Regions from separate parts of the Pseudomonas sp. LG1E9 genome, predicted to be linked through region 1. Evidence: predicted binding sites of a transcription regulator. Region 1 holds the regulator's gene; each other region holds the start of a gene.
What was found. Region 1 encodes FliA, which starts transcription of late flagellar genes. Its sites were predicted from a motif close to CTAAAGTTTNNNNNNNNNNNGCCGNTAA; they were not measured.

Region 1 (4,061 bases):
GACGATCGCACTGTGCAGCTCGCGTGTGAGCTTGCCCACTTCCTGGTACAGGCCGCGGTCACGGGTCTGGTTGAGCTCATGGATCAACTGCACCGCGTCGCCGAAATGGCCTTTTTCAAGGCTGTCGACCAACTGGTGAGCATGCTTTTTCAGGGTGGACTCGAAGTCTCCCTGTGACGATTCGTTATGCTCCATAGCTCCCCCGCGATGGCATTAGCCGTGGATGCGTTCAAAGATCTTTTCGATCTTCTCTTTCAAGGCCTGTGCAGTGAATGGCTTGACCACGTAACCGTTGACCCCGGCTTGGGCGGCTTCGATGATCTGCTCACGCTTGGCTTCGGCGGTTACCATCAACACGGGAAGACTGCGCAATTTTTCGTCGGCGCGCACGTGGCGCAACAAGTCGATGCCCGTCATGCCCGGCATGTTCCAGTCCGTTACCAGAAAGTCGATGCTCCCGCTGTTGAGGATCGGAATCGCCGTAAGGCCGTCATCCGCCTCGACCGTGTTTGTGAACCCAAGGTCACGCAACAGGTTTTTTATGATCCGCCGCATCGTTGAGAAGTCATCAACGATGAGGATTTTCATGTTCTTGTCCAATTCGACCTCCAAGCAGTCTTAAACGCGCCCAGCACCTGGACGCGCCATTTCAATCAACAGGCATTACACAAAAAGGACTGCCGGGGGCACCACGGATCGAACCCGCGACGGCCTATCACCATCGCGGTATCGCTTTGCAGTGCTCCCCACACTGCCTGTCAGCGCGCTCGCCACTCTCCCAAACGCCCCCGCAAGCGGGCTGCGCATTGGCTGTGCAACTGGCTGACACGCGATTCGCTGACCCCCAGGACCTCACCGATTTCCTTGAGGTTCAGCTCTTCGTCGTAGTACAGCGCCAACACTAACCGCTCGCGCTCGGGCAAGTTGGCAATGGCGTCCGCCAATGCGCCCTGGAAGCGTTCATCCTCCAGGTCACGTGACGGCTCCATGTGCGCGCTCGCGCCGTCCTCGTGCAACCCTTCGTGTTCGCCGTCCTGCAACAGGTCGTCGAAACTGAACAGGCGGCTGCCCAAGGTATCGTTCAAAATCCCGTAGTAATCGTCGAGACTCAATTGGAGTTCGGCCGCAACTTCGTGATCTTTAGCGTCGCGGCCGGTTTTTGCTTCAATTGCACGAATTGCGTCACTGACCATGCGCGTATTGCGGTGCACCGAACGCGGTGCCCAATCGCCTTTACGCACCTCATCGAGCATCGCGCCACGGATGCGGATGCCCGCATACGTCTCGAAACTCGCGCCTTTGCTGGCGTCGTATTTGGTCGACACTTCGAGCAAGCCGATCATGCCGGCCTGGATCAGGTCTTCGACCTGCACGCTGGCAGGCAGGCGTGCCAACAGGTGATAGGCGATACGCTTGACCAGCGGCGCATAGCGCTCAATCAACTCACCCTGACTGTCACGGGCAGACTTCTTGTAGGCGTTGTAGCCGTTCGCTGTCATAGCACCGGTCCTGCGCTCGTCTGATGTACCAATCGCTCGACGAAAAACTCCAGATGCCCCCGTGGGTTGGCGGGCAACGGCCAGGTATCGACCTTCTGGGCAATAGCCTTGAACGCCAGTGCGCATTTGGAACGAGGGAACGCTTCGTAGACCGCACGCTGCTTTTGCACAGCCTTGCGCACACACTCGTCGTAGGGAACTGCGCCGACGTATTGTAAGGCGACATCGAGAAAGCGATCCGTGACCTTGGTCAACTTGGCGAACAGGTTGCGCCCTTCCTGCGGGCTCTGGGCCATGTTGGCCAGGACGCGGAAGCGGTTCATGCCGTAGTCACGGTTAAGCAGTTTGATCAGGGCGTAGGCGTCGGTGATCGAGGTGGGTTCATCGCAGACCACCAGCAACACTTCCTGCGCGGCGCGCACGAAGCTGACCACGGACTCGCCGATCCCGGCGGCGGTGTCGATCACCAGCACGTCGAGGTTGTCGCCGATATCACTGAATGCCTGGATCAGGCCGGCATGTTGCGCCGGGCTCAGGTGCACCATGCTCTGGGTGCCAGAGGCGGCCGGCACGATGCGGATCCCACCGGGGCCCTGCAGCAGCACATCGCGCAGCTCGCAGCGCCCTTCGATCACATCGGCAAGGGTATGTTTGGGCGTCAGTCCCAGCAGAACGTCGACGTTCGCCAACCCCAGGTCAGCGTCCAGCAGCATGACGCGACGGCCAAGCTCTGCCAGGGCCAGGGACAAATTCACTGACACGTTAGTTTTCCCGACGCCACCTTTGCCGCCGGTCACCGCGATCACCTGTACGGGATGCATGCTGCCCATTTTATTTCTTTACCTTGTCTTGCTTAGACGCAGGCTACATGGCTTGGCCGCGTGAATCGCTTGCAGACCATCGATGTAGGTACATTTCACGGTGTTCATCCTGACTTCAACCGACCCGTTTTGCCGGGTTGTGGTAGAGGTCGGCGAACATATCGGCCATCGCTTCCTCGCTAGGCTCTTCTTGCATTTGCACGCTGACGGCGCGGCTGACCAACTGATGACGGCGCGGCAGATGCAGATCATCCGGGATCCGCGGCCCGTCGGTCAGGTAGGCAACCGGTAGTTCATGGCTGATAGCCAGGCTCAACACTTCGCCCAGGCTGGCGGTTTCATCCAGTTTGGTCAGGATGCAACCGGCCAGGCCGCAGCGCTTGTAGCTATGGTACGCAGCGGTAAGAACCTGTTTCTGGCTGGTGGTTGCAAGCACCAGGTAATTTTTCGACTTGATGCCACGCCCGGCCAGGCTTTCCAGCTGCATGCGCAACGCCGGGTCGCTGGCTTGCAGGCCAGCGGTGTCGATCAGCACCACGCGCTTGCGCAGCAGCGGGTCGAGGGCGTTGGCCAGGGATTGGCCCGGGTCGACGTGGGTCACCGGCACATTGAGGATGCGGCCCAACGTCTTGAGTTGCTCCTGGGCGCCGATGCGGTAGCTGTCCATGCTCACCAGCGCGATGTTGTTCGCGCCGTACTTGAGCACATAACGCGCTGCCAGCTTGGCCAGGGTGGTGGTCTTGCCCATGCCGGCAGGGCCGACCATGGCAATGATACCGCCCTCTTCCAGGGGTTCGATTTCCGGGGTAGTGATCATCCGCGCCAAGTGGGCCAGCAACATGCGCCAGGCCTGGCGTGGTTCTTCGATTTCGGTGGTCAGGGCCAGCAGGTCGCGGGACAACGGGCCGGACAAGCCGATGCGTTGCAGGCGGCGCCACAGGTTGGCCTGTTGCGGTTTGCTGCCTTGCAGTTGCGTCCAGGCCAGTGAGCCGAGCTGCACTTCGAGCAGTTCGCGCAGGCCGTTGAGTTCAAAGCGCATCGAGTCGAACACACGCTGGTCGACAGCCGCGGCCGGGGCTGGCGCGGCAGGACGCGGCGGCTCGACGAAGGTCGGCTCAACCAGGGGCTCGGCAGCGGTCAGCGGCAGGCCGGCGAACAACTGGCGATTGGTGGTGGTATCGCTGTCGCCACGCATGCTCAGTTCAGCCTGGGCCGAGACGATGCGCGAGGCGGTCTTGCGCAGCTCGTCTTCGAGCTCCATGTTCGGCACACGGGGCGCCAGTGCCGAGGGGGTGTAATCCAGGGCAGCCGTCAGCTCGACACCACCGGCAATACGACGGTTGCCGATAATCGCGGCGTCGGCGCCCAGCTCATCACGGACCAGTTTCATGGCCTGACGCATATCGGCGGCGAAAAAACGCTTCACTTGCATAACCCACTACCCTCAGCCGTTGGGCCCTACTGTCGCGACGATAGTCACTTGCTTGTTGTCAGGAATTTCCTGATAAGCCAAAACGTGCAAATTCGGTACTGCCAGGCGTCCAAAACGCGACAACATCGCGCGGACCGGGCCTGCCACCAGCAGAATCACCGGTTGGCCCTGCATTTCCTGGCGCTGCGCGGCGTCGATCAACGAGCGCTGCAGCTTTTCAGCCATGCTTGGCTCCAGCAGAACGCCCTCTTCCTGGCCTTGTCCTGCCTTCTGAATACTATTGAGCAATATTTGTTCCAACCTTGGTTC
Region 2 (4,061 bases), 1.6 Mb from region 1:
AGTAGCAGCCCAGCCCCACCAGGAAGGTGGTCTTGGCGTCCTTGAGCCCCCGGATGCAGCCCATGGCGATGGTCTGCACGCCGTCGAACAATTCGAACCAGGCCGCGACGGCCAGCAGGCTGACGGCGAGCACGATCACCTCGTGGAACGCCGGGTCGTCATGGTCGAGGAACAGGCCGATCAGCGGGTCGGAAAACAGCCACAAGACCACGGCAAATCCCAACATTATCGTCGCCCCAAAGCTGATGCCGACGCGACCGGCCATGCGCGCCTGCAACAATTGCCCGGCTCCATAGTGCTGGCCGATGCGCATGGTCACCGCGTAGGACATACCCGCAGGGACCATGAATGCCACCGAGACGATCTGCAGGGCGATCTGATGCGCCGCCAGTTGCGTACTGCCCATGGTGCCCATGCACAGCGCGGCAAAGGCAAACAGCCCGACTTCGACCGCGTAGGTGCCGCCAATCGGCAGGCCCAGGCGCCACAATTCACGCAGGTATTGGGTATTGAGGCGCAGCAGGCCGGCGCTTAGCGGGTAGGCGGCGTAAGCGCGGTTGCTGCGGATGTACCACATCAATGTCAGGGCCATGCCATTGGCGACGATGGCGGTGACCAGGCCAATACCCATCAAGCCGAGTTTCGGCAGGCCGAACATGCCTTCGATCAACGCGTGATTGAGCAGGTAGTTCAGCACCGTGCCGCCGAGGCTGATCACCATCACCGGGGTGGCCTTGCCGATGGCGCTGGTGAAGCCGCGTAAGGCCATGAAACTCAGGTAGCCGGGCAGGGCAAATGGCAGCATGGTCAGAAATTGCCCCGCCGACTGCACGTTGGTGTCGGTCTGGCCGAACATCAGCAGCACCGGCTTGAGGTTCCACAGCAGCAGCGCCGCGGCCAGCGCCATCAGCCAGGCGAGCCACAGCCCGGCCTGGGTCAGGCGGGTAGCACCTTCGATGTCGCCGGCGCCGTGACGGATCGCCACCAAGGTGCCCACGGCGGCGATTACCCCAATGCAGAAGATCGACACGAACGAATAGCTAGCCGCACCCAGGCCTCCACCGGCCAAGGCTTCGGGGCTCAGGCGCGCCATCATCAGGGTGTCGGTCAGCACCATCAGCATGTGCGCCAACTGGGAAGCAATCAACGGCCCTGACAGCCGCAGGATGGCCCAGAGTTCGGTACGTGCCGGATGCTGCATGATCATCACACTCAGAAAGTCGGAGGTTCGGGAGGGTTTGATTCTCGGCCCTCTCAGCCCATTGCACAAAGGGATAAAAGCGATCATTCGCATGATTAAAACTCATGCCAGATTGATTCTGGTAGGGTTTAGGCGTTCTGCTGTCGGAGCTTTCCTTATGTCGCGTCGTCTTCCTCCTCTTTATGCGTTACGGGCATTTGAAGCAGCCTCCCGGCATAACTCCTTTACCCGTGCCGCCGAAGAACTGTCGATTACCCAGAGTGCGGTGAGCCGACATATCCGCACGCTGGAAGAGCATTTCGCCTGCCGCCTGTTCCAGCGAAGTGGCCGTAACCTTCAGCTCACCGAATCAGCGCGCCTGCTGTTGCCCGGTGTGCGCGAGGGGTTCGCGGCGCTGGAACGGGCCTGCCATACCCTGAACGCCGAGGATGACATCCTGCGCATGAAGGCGCCGTCCACCCTGACCATGCGCTGGTTGTTGGCGCGGCTCAGCCGCTTTCGGGCGTTACAACCGGGCAATGAAGTGCAACTGACCAGCGCCTGGATGAATGTGGATGAAGTGGATTTCAATCAAGAGCCTTTCGACTGTGCGGTGCTGTTGAGCTATGGGCACTTTCCGGCGGACTGGGAAGCCAGCTACTTGTTCCCTGAGTTGTTAATACCCGTGGGCGCGCCGAACCTGTTGAACGATGGCCCTTGGGACGTAAATCGCCTGGCCGCTACCGAGTTGCTGCACCCCACGCCCGACCGCAGGGACTGGCGCAAATGGCTGGAGCGCATGGGGCTGTCGAACCAGGTATCGCTCAAGGGCGGGCAGGTGTTCGATACGCTTGAACTGGGCATGATTGCTGCCGCTCGTGGTTATGGCGTGTCCATGGGCGATCTGCTGATGGTGGCCGAAGATGTCGCGCAGGGACGCTTGAGTCTGCCGTGGCCGACGGCGGTTGCGAGTGGGGAAAGTTACTATCTGGTGTGGCCGAAAACCCGTCCGGGTGGTGAACGCTTGCGGCGCCTGGCGGATTTCCTCCAGAGCGAGGTGCATTCCATGGTTTTACCTGCCGTCGAACGCCTCAATTGAAGGGTTCGCGCCTTATCACGCAACCGTTTGCGTGATACCCCTGCGATTCGCTCAAGTATTGCCAGGCGCAGCCGAAGTAGGTGTGTTGGAACCATCGTGCTCCAACGTTTCCCACCAGATAATTTGCCGAGCAGCGCTATGAGATCAGGATGATCCTGGCCTCGGCCAGGAGCTGTCATGTCTCAACCCCGCGCCCGGATCGCCTCGCAGTTAGGCCTCGCATTAGCCGTGATTCTGGCTGTCGCCATCGGCGGCAGTACCGTGTTCGCCTTGCGTTCCCTTGATTCCGCCAACCTCGATACCCGCGAAGAGCACCTGGCCAGCGAAGCGCGATTGCTCGCCGACCAACTCAATACGTTCCACAGCACGTTGCGCGAGAGCACCCAGCGTCTGACCGGACTGTTTGAGAAGCGCTTCAGCGCCGGGTTGCGGGTGCAGGCAGACCAGATGGTCGCGGTGGCCGGGGTCCAGACGCCGAGCTTGTTGCTGGGCAGCGAAGTGCTCAACAACAACTTCACTGAAGTGGATGAGTTCAAGCAGATGTCCGGCGGCGTGGCCACCGTGTTCGTGCGCAGCGGCGACGACTTTGTCCGCGTCAGCACCTCCCTGACCAAGCAGGACGGCAGCCGCGCCATTGGCACTGTGCTTGACCGCCAGGGCCCTGCTTACCAGCGTGTGCTCGGTGGGCAGGCGTATATCGGCCGCGCGGTGTTGTTCGACCGCTCCTACATGACTCAGTACAGCCCCGTGCGCGACACCAGCGGCAAAGTGATCGCCGTGCTGTTCATCGGTTTTGACTACACCGACGCCCAGGCCGCGCAGTTCGAGAACCTCAAGCGCTTCCGCATCGGCCATACCGGTTCCCTGGCGTTGCTCGACGAGCAGAAGCGCTGGCTGGTGCCGCCAGCCGGTGTGCAGGCGTTGGATCAAGCGGTTCCTGTGATGTTGGACTTGGCCAAGACCCCAGGCAAAGGCCGCTTCTGGAGCGACAAGAACGAAGACTTCTACAGCGTTTCGGTGCCCTTCGATGGCGGCCCATGGGCCGTGGTCGCGAGCATGCCGAAGGCTGAAATCCGCGCGGTGACCTGGGCAGTAGGCATTCGCCTGGTGATCGGCAGCGTGCTGGCGATGCTGCTGGCGGTAGGCGCTACGGTGTGGCTGCTGCGCAGCAAACTGCAACCGTTGAGCGACCTGGTGCGCCAGGCCGAAGCCTTGGGCGCGGGCGACTTGAGTGCGCGTCTCAACGTGTCCAGCCATGATGAAATCGGCCAACTGGCCCGCAGCTTCAATCAGATGGGTGAAGCGCTGTCGACCATGGTTTCTCACATCCGCAAGGCGGCCGAAGAGGTCAACAGCCGTGCCCAGGCGCTGTCCGGGTTGTCCGGCGGGGCTTATGACGGCATGGAGCAGCAGTCCGGCGAAATCACCAGCATGGCTGGCGCGGTGGAAGAGTTCAGTGCAACGTCGCTGAATATCGCCGACAACATGGGCAACACCGAGCGTCTGGCCCAAGAGAATGCCCAGCAAACCCGTATCGGCCGCACCTCGATGCAAGAGGCGTCGTCGTCGCTGGAGCATATCGCGACCGCGCTGAACAGCACGGCCACGGTGATCAATACCCTCGGCCAGCGCTCCCAGGAAATCGGCGGCATCGTCGGTGTGATCACCTCCATCGCCGAGCAGACCAACCTGCTGGCGCTCAACGCCGCCATCGAGGCGGCTCGCGCCGGTGAGCAAGGTCGTGGGTTTGCCGTGGTGGCTGACGAAGTACGTAACCTGGCC
Region 3 (4,061 bases), 340 kb from region 1:
CTGCTTGCCATCCAGGCGAAAAAGCAACAACTCCAGGCGATTCTGCCCTACCAGCTGTGTGCGCTGGTTTACTGAATCCATTACTCCTGCCATGCCCAGACTCCTACGCTAAAACCTTGAAGGTGCGACGCGCACCCAACACTAAACGGCACGAGCTTTGCTATTTATTGGCCATGGATATTAAAACGACAGTTTCCCGACGCCTTCGATTCCCACAGGACCGCAGATTGCTCTGCGCCTTGGTGGCGCTGCTTGCGTTGAGCCTGAACACCACGGCCCGCGCAGATAACGTCACCTTGCCTGATCTACTTATCGGCGTCACTCAGGGCTTTCTTGAGTTCACTGTAGAAGATTATCTGGCAACCACCCAGACACCAGGGCGTTATGAAATCCAGGTCAACCAGTTGGACCCACGGCTGCGCATGCCCATGTGCGACAAGGAATTGACAGCCACCCTGGAAAGCCCCGCCCAGCCCATCGGCCGCGTAACGGTGCGGGTGCGCTGCGACGGCGCCTCGCCCTGGACGGTGTTTGTGCCGGCTCAGGTCAAGCTGTTCCGCGATGTAGTGGTAGTGGCCCGGCCGCTCAAACGCACCGGCATCATCGGTTTTGAGGACGTTGTACTGCGCGAACGCGACATCAGCCTGATCAGCCAGGGCTACTTGACGTCTGTGGACCAGGCCGTCGGGCAAAAATTAACCCGACCAGTGGTCACCGACCAGGTCATCACGTTGGTGCATCTGGAGCAGGCCGAGGTAATTCGCAAGGGCGACCAGGTGGTGATTTCCGCCAGCAGCGGTACGCTGAACGTGAAAATGCCCGGTGAAGCGCTGTCCAATGGCGGCATGAGTGAACAGATTCGCGTCAAGAACCTCAACTCCAACCGCGTGATCAAGGCGCGGGTAACAGCCCCAGGGCAAGTCGAGGTCGCTCTATAGATGACTGGTACAGGACGCCGGGTTTTCCTACACTGTGCAGGAGGTAGCCCATACGCAGATTTATTGTCATTTGCGTCTAAAGTTTATCCGGGTATGGCCGAAAACATGGCAAGCGTCCAAATACCCAGAGGTTTTTTATCATGGTCATCGATTTCAGTCGTTTAAATAACACCCCGGCAACGTCAGGCACTACGCGTACCACCGGCACCAAGGAAAGCGTAGAAGCCAAGGCCCCGCCACTGCCCGCCAAGGCAGAACAGGCCAGCCAGAGCGGGGAATCCGTACACCTGAGCAATGAGGCTCAACAGTTGCAGAAGGTCACTGACTCGCTGCGCGATCAACCGGTGGTCAATAAAGCCCGTGTGGCCGAATTGAAACAGGCAATCGCCGATGGCAGCTATAAAGTCGACAGCAACCGTGTAGCCAGCAAGCTGCTTAATTTCGAAGCCGAGCGCTAGGCAAAGGCCTGCGCAGGGCTTTTGGACGCTTAAAACCCAAGGCCAGCCATGCATCACGACGAACATTTGCTGCAACTGATCATTGATGATCTAGCGCCGACGCAACAATTGCTGGAGCTGCTAAGAGAAGAGTCACTGGCCCTTTACGGCCGGGATATGCCGCTGCTGGAAGAAATTCTGGCGCGCAAGCAGTCGTTGATTGTCCTGCTGGAACAGCATGGCAAAAAACGCAGCCAGATCCTGATCAGCCTTGGCTTGCCGGCAGACCACGATGGCCTGGCGCAGTTGGCCAGCCACTCTTCGGTCGGCGATCAGTTACTGAGCCAGAGCAAAGAACTCAATCAAGTGCTCGCCCAGTGCCAGGAAGCCAACCTGCTTAACGGTCAATCGATCCAGCTTCAGCAAGCCACGACCGCCAACCAGTTGCGTATACTCCACGGCGGCGAGCCGCCGGCACTGTATAACGCCCAAGGTTCCACCTCGCGCCTGGTCAAGCCAAGCACCCGCAGCCAAGCCTGACGCCGGTTTACCGTGCGCCCTATCCAAGGCGCGCCACATGCTGGCAAAATGCCGGTTCTTGCGTGTAGTCGTATTTTGTCTGGAGATGGAAGAACCGTGTTCAACGCCCTTAATGCGGAAGATGCCCCGCAGCCACCGAAGGTCCTCACCACGCCTCTGGAAATCGCCGGCACCTTGCGGATGCTGCAAGACAGCCATGACCCGCTGATCATCACCTTCCACGAGCGCAGCCAGCGCTTCCAGAGCTATCTGGTGGACGTCAACCGCGACAGCAACACGCTGGCGCTGGACGAAATGATCCCCCGTGATGGCGAACGCTACCTCGAAAACGGTGAACCCTTCCGTATCGAAGGCTTCCACGACGGCGTGCGCGTCGCCTGGGAAAGCAGCGGCACCCTGACCATCAGCGAAAAAGATGGCCACCGTATCTACACCGGCAGCCTGCCGGACGAGGTGGTCTACCATCAGCGCCGCAACGCCTTCCGCGCCGCGCTGAAGCTGGCGCAATTGGTGAACATCGAACTCGGCGGCGAAAAACTCAAGGCGCCGGTCAACGGCAAATTGCTGGATATCTCCGCCACCGGCTGCAAACTGCGCTTTGAAGGCGACATCTCCGAGCGGTTGCAACTGGGCCAGGTCTACGACCGCTTTGTCGCCGCCCTGCCGTTTGGCAGCATGACGACCTCGGTCGAACTGCGGTACCTGCACTTCGAAGACAAGATCAACACCACCTTCGCCGGTGTGCGCTTCCACAACATGAGCGGCCTGGTGCAGCGTCAGGTCGAGCGCTTTGTATACCAATTGCAGCGTGAAGCGCGACGCTTCGACAAGGACGACGATTTTTAATCCTTGAAGATCGCGGCAAAAAAAACGGGCAGCCCCTTAGGGGATCTGCCCGTTTTTTGCTTTCAGGGGCGCGCCCTGCTCAAGTCGTGAGGATGTTCCTCTGGCCCCAGGGGTTCCGGGGGCCCAACAAAGGCGGGCTCGTCCACCGGCGGCTGCGGATCAACTTGCGGCTCGGGGTCGGGGACAGTCTGCATCTGCTCCTGTACCACTTGCTCATCGACGCGCGGGTCAAGCGCGGCCACCAGCGGCGAACTCGACATGCTGTCGGGCATCGCCACGTGATGCAGCGGTGCGTCTTCCACCTGATGCAGGTTGGTCACCGCCTTCGGCCGGATGCGCCATACCAGGATCAACGCACACAGGCTGAAGAAGGCATACAGCATATGACTGCCGAACATCTTCATGATCACACCAGCCAGCAACGGCCCGATACTCGCGCCGACGCCATAAGTCACCAGCAGCATGGCGGTCAGCGACACCCGACGATCGCCTTCCACATGGTCATTGGAAAACGCCACCGCCAGCGGGTACAGGCAGAACTGCACCAGGGAACACAGGAATCCCGCGACGAACAGCACTTCCAGCGGCACCTGGGTCATGATCGCCAGCGGTAATGCCGCCACCGCCAGGCACAGGGCAAAGCAACGGATCAGCAGCGCACGGTCATAGCGATCCGACAACCAACCCAACGGCCACTGCACCAGCAGCCCGGCAAAAATGCAGCTACCCATGAACAGACCGACTTGCTCCGTCGTCAGCCCCTGCTGAGATGCATAAAGCGGCGCCAGGCCGTAGAACGAACCAACAATCAGCCCCGCGCCCAACACCGTACTCAGCGACTGCGGCACGCGCTTTATGAAGAAGCGCGGCTCCATCGGCGCCGGATGCAGGGGGGCCGGGTGAATGCGCCGAGTCATGGCCACCGGCACCAGGCACAGGGCAAAGCACAGCGCCACCAACATCAGTAGTTCAAGGCCGAGCTGGGGATGCATGACCAGGATCAGTTGACCCAGCACCAGCCCAAGGTAGGACGCGATCATATAGCCACTGAACACCACGCCCCGCTGCTTGGCATCCGCCTGCTCATTGAGCCAGCTCTCGATGACCATGTACTGGCACATCATGCCCAGGCCGACGATCATCCGCAGCACGATCCACGCCGGCAACCAGTCGACCAGGCCGTGCCCCAATACCGCGGCGCCGACGATCCCGGCGCAAGTGGCATAGGCACGGATGTGCCCGACACGGGCAATCAGGCGGTGCCCGATCTTGCCGCCCAGCACCAGGCCGAAGTAGTTGG

Region 2: a site for FliA is predicted at 2,330-2,357, ahead of DNK50_RS02445 (methyl-accepting chemotaxis protein). Genes of this name have one in related genera too.
Region 3: a site for FliA is predicted at 1,015-1,042, ahead of flgM (flagellar biosynthesis anti-sigma factor FlgM). Genes of this name have one in related genera too.

Annotation. Positions count from the first base shown of each region.
Region 1 covers NZ_CP029983.1:5,071,757-5,075,817, forward strand. Annotated here, with positions in the region: gene DNK50_RS23145 (protein phosphatase CheZ) at 1-195, opposite strand, end outside; gene DNK50_RS23150 (chemotaxis response regulator CheY) at 214-588, opposite strand; gene fliA (RNA polymerase sigma factor FliA) at 759-1,499, opposite strand; gene fleN (flagellar synthesis regulator FleN) at 1,496-2,329, opposite strand; gene flhF (flagellar biosynthesis protein FlhF) at 2,436-3,752, opposite strand; gene flhA (flagellar biosynthesis protein FlhA) at 3,765-4,061, opposite strand, start outside.
Region 2 covers NZ_CP029983.1:470,657-474,717, reverse strand. Annotated here, with positions in the region: gene DNK50_RS02455 (NorM family multidrug efflux MATE transporter) at 1-1,207, opposite strand, end outside; gene DNK50_RS02450 (LysR substrate-binding domain-containing protein) at 1,359-2,279, shown strand; gene DNK50_RS02445 (methyl-accepting chemotaxis protein) at 2,457-4,061, shown strand, end outside.
Region 3 covers NZ_CP029983.1:5,413,926-5,417,986, forward strand. Annotated here, with positions in the region: gene DNK50_RS24780 (chemotaxis protein CheV) at 1-93, opposite strand, end outside; gene flgA (flagellar basal body P-ring formation chaperone FlgA) at 174-938, shown strand; gene flgM (flagellar biosynthesis anti-sigma factor FlgM) at 1,079-1,396, shown strand; gene DNK50_RS24795 (flagella synthesis protein FlgN) at 1,445-1,915, shown strand; gene DNK50_RS24800 (flagellar brake protein) at 2,012-2,761, shown strand; gene DNK50_RS24805 (MFS transporter) at 2,824-4,061, opposite strand, start outside.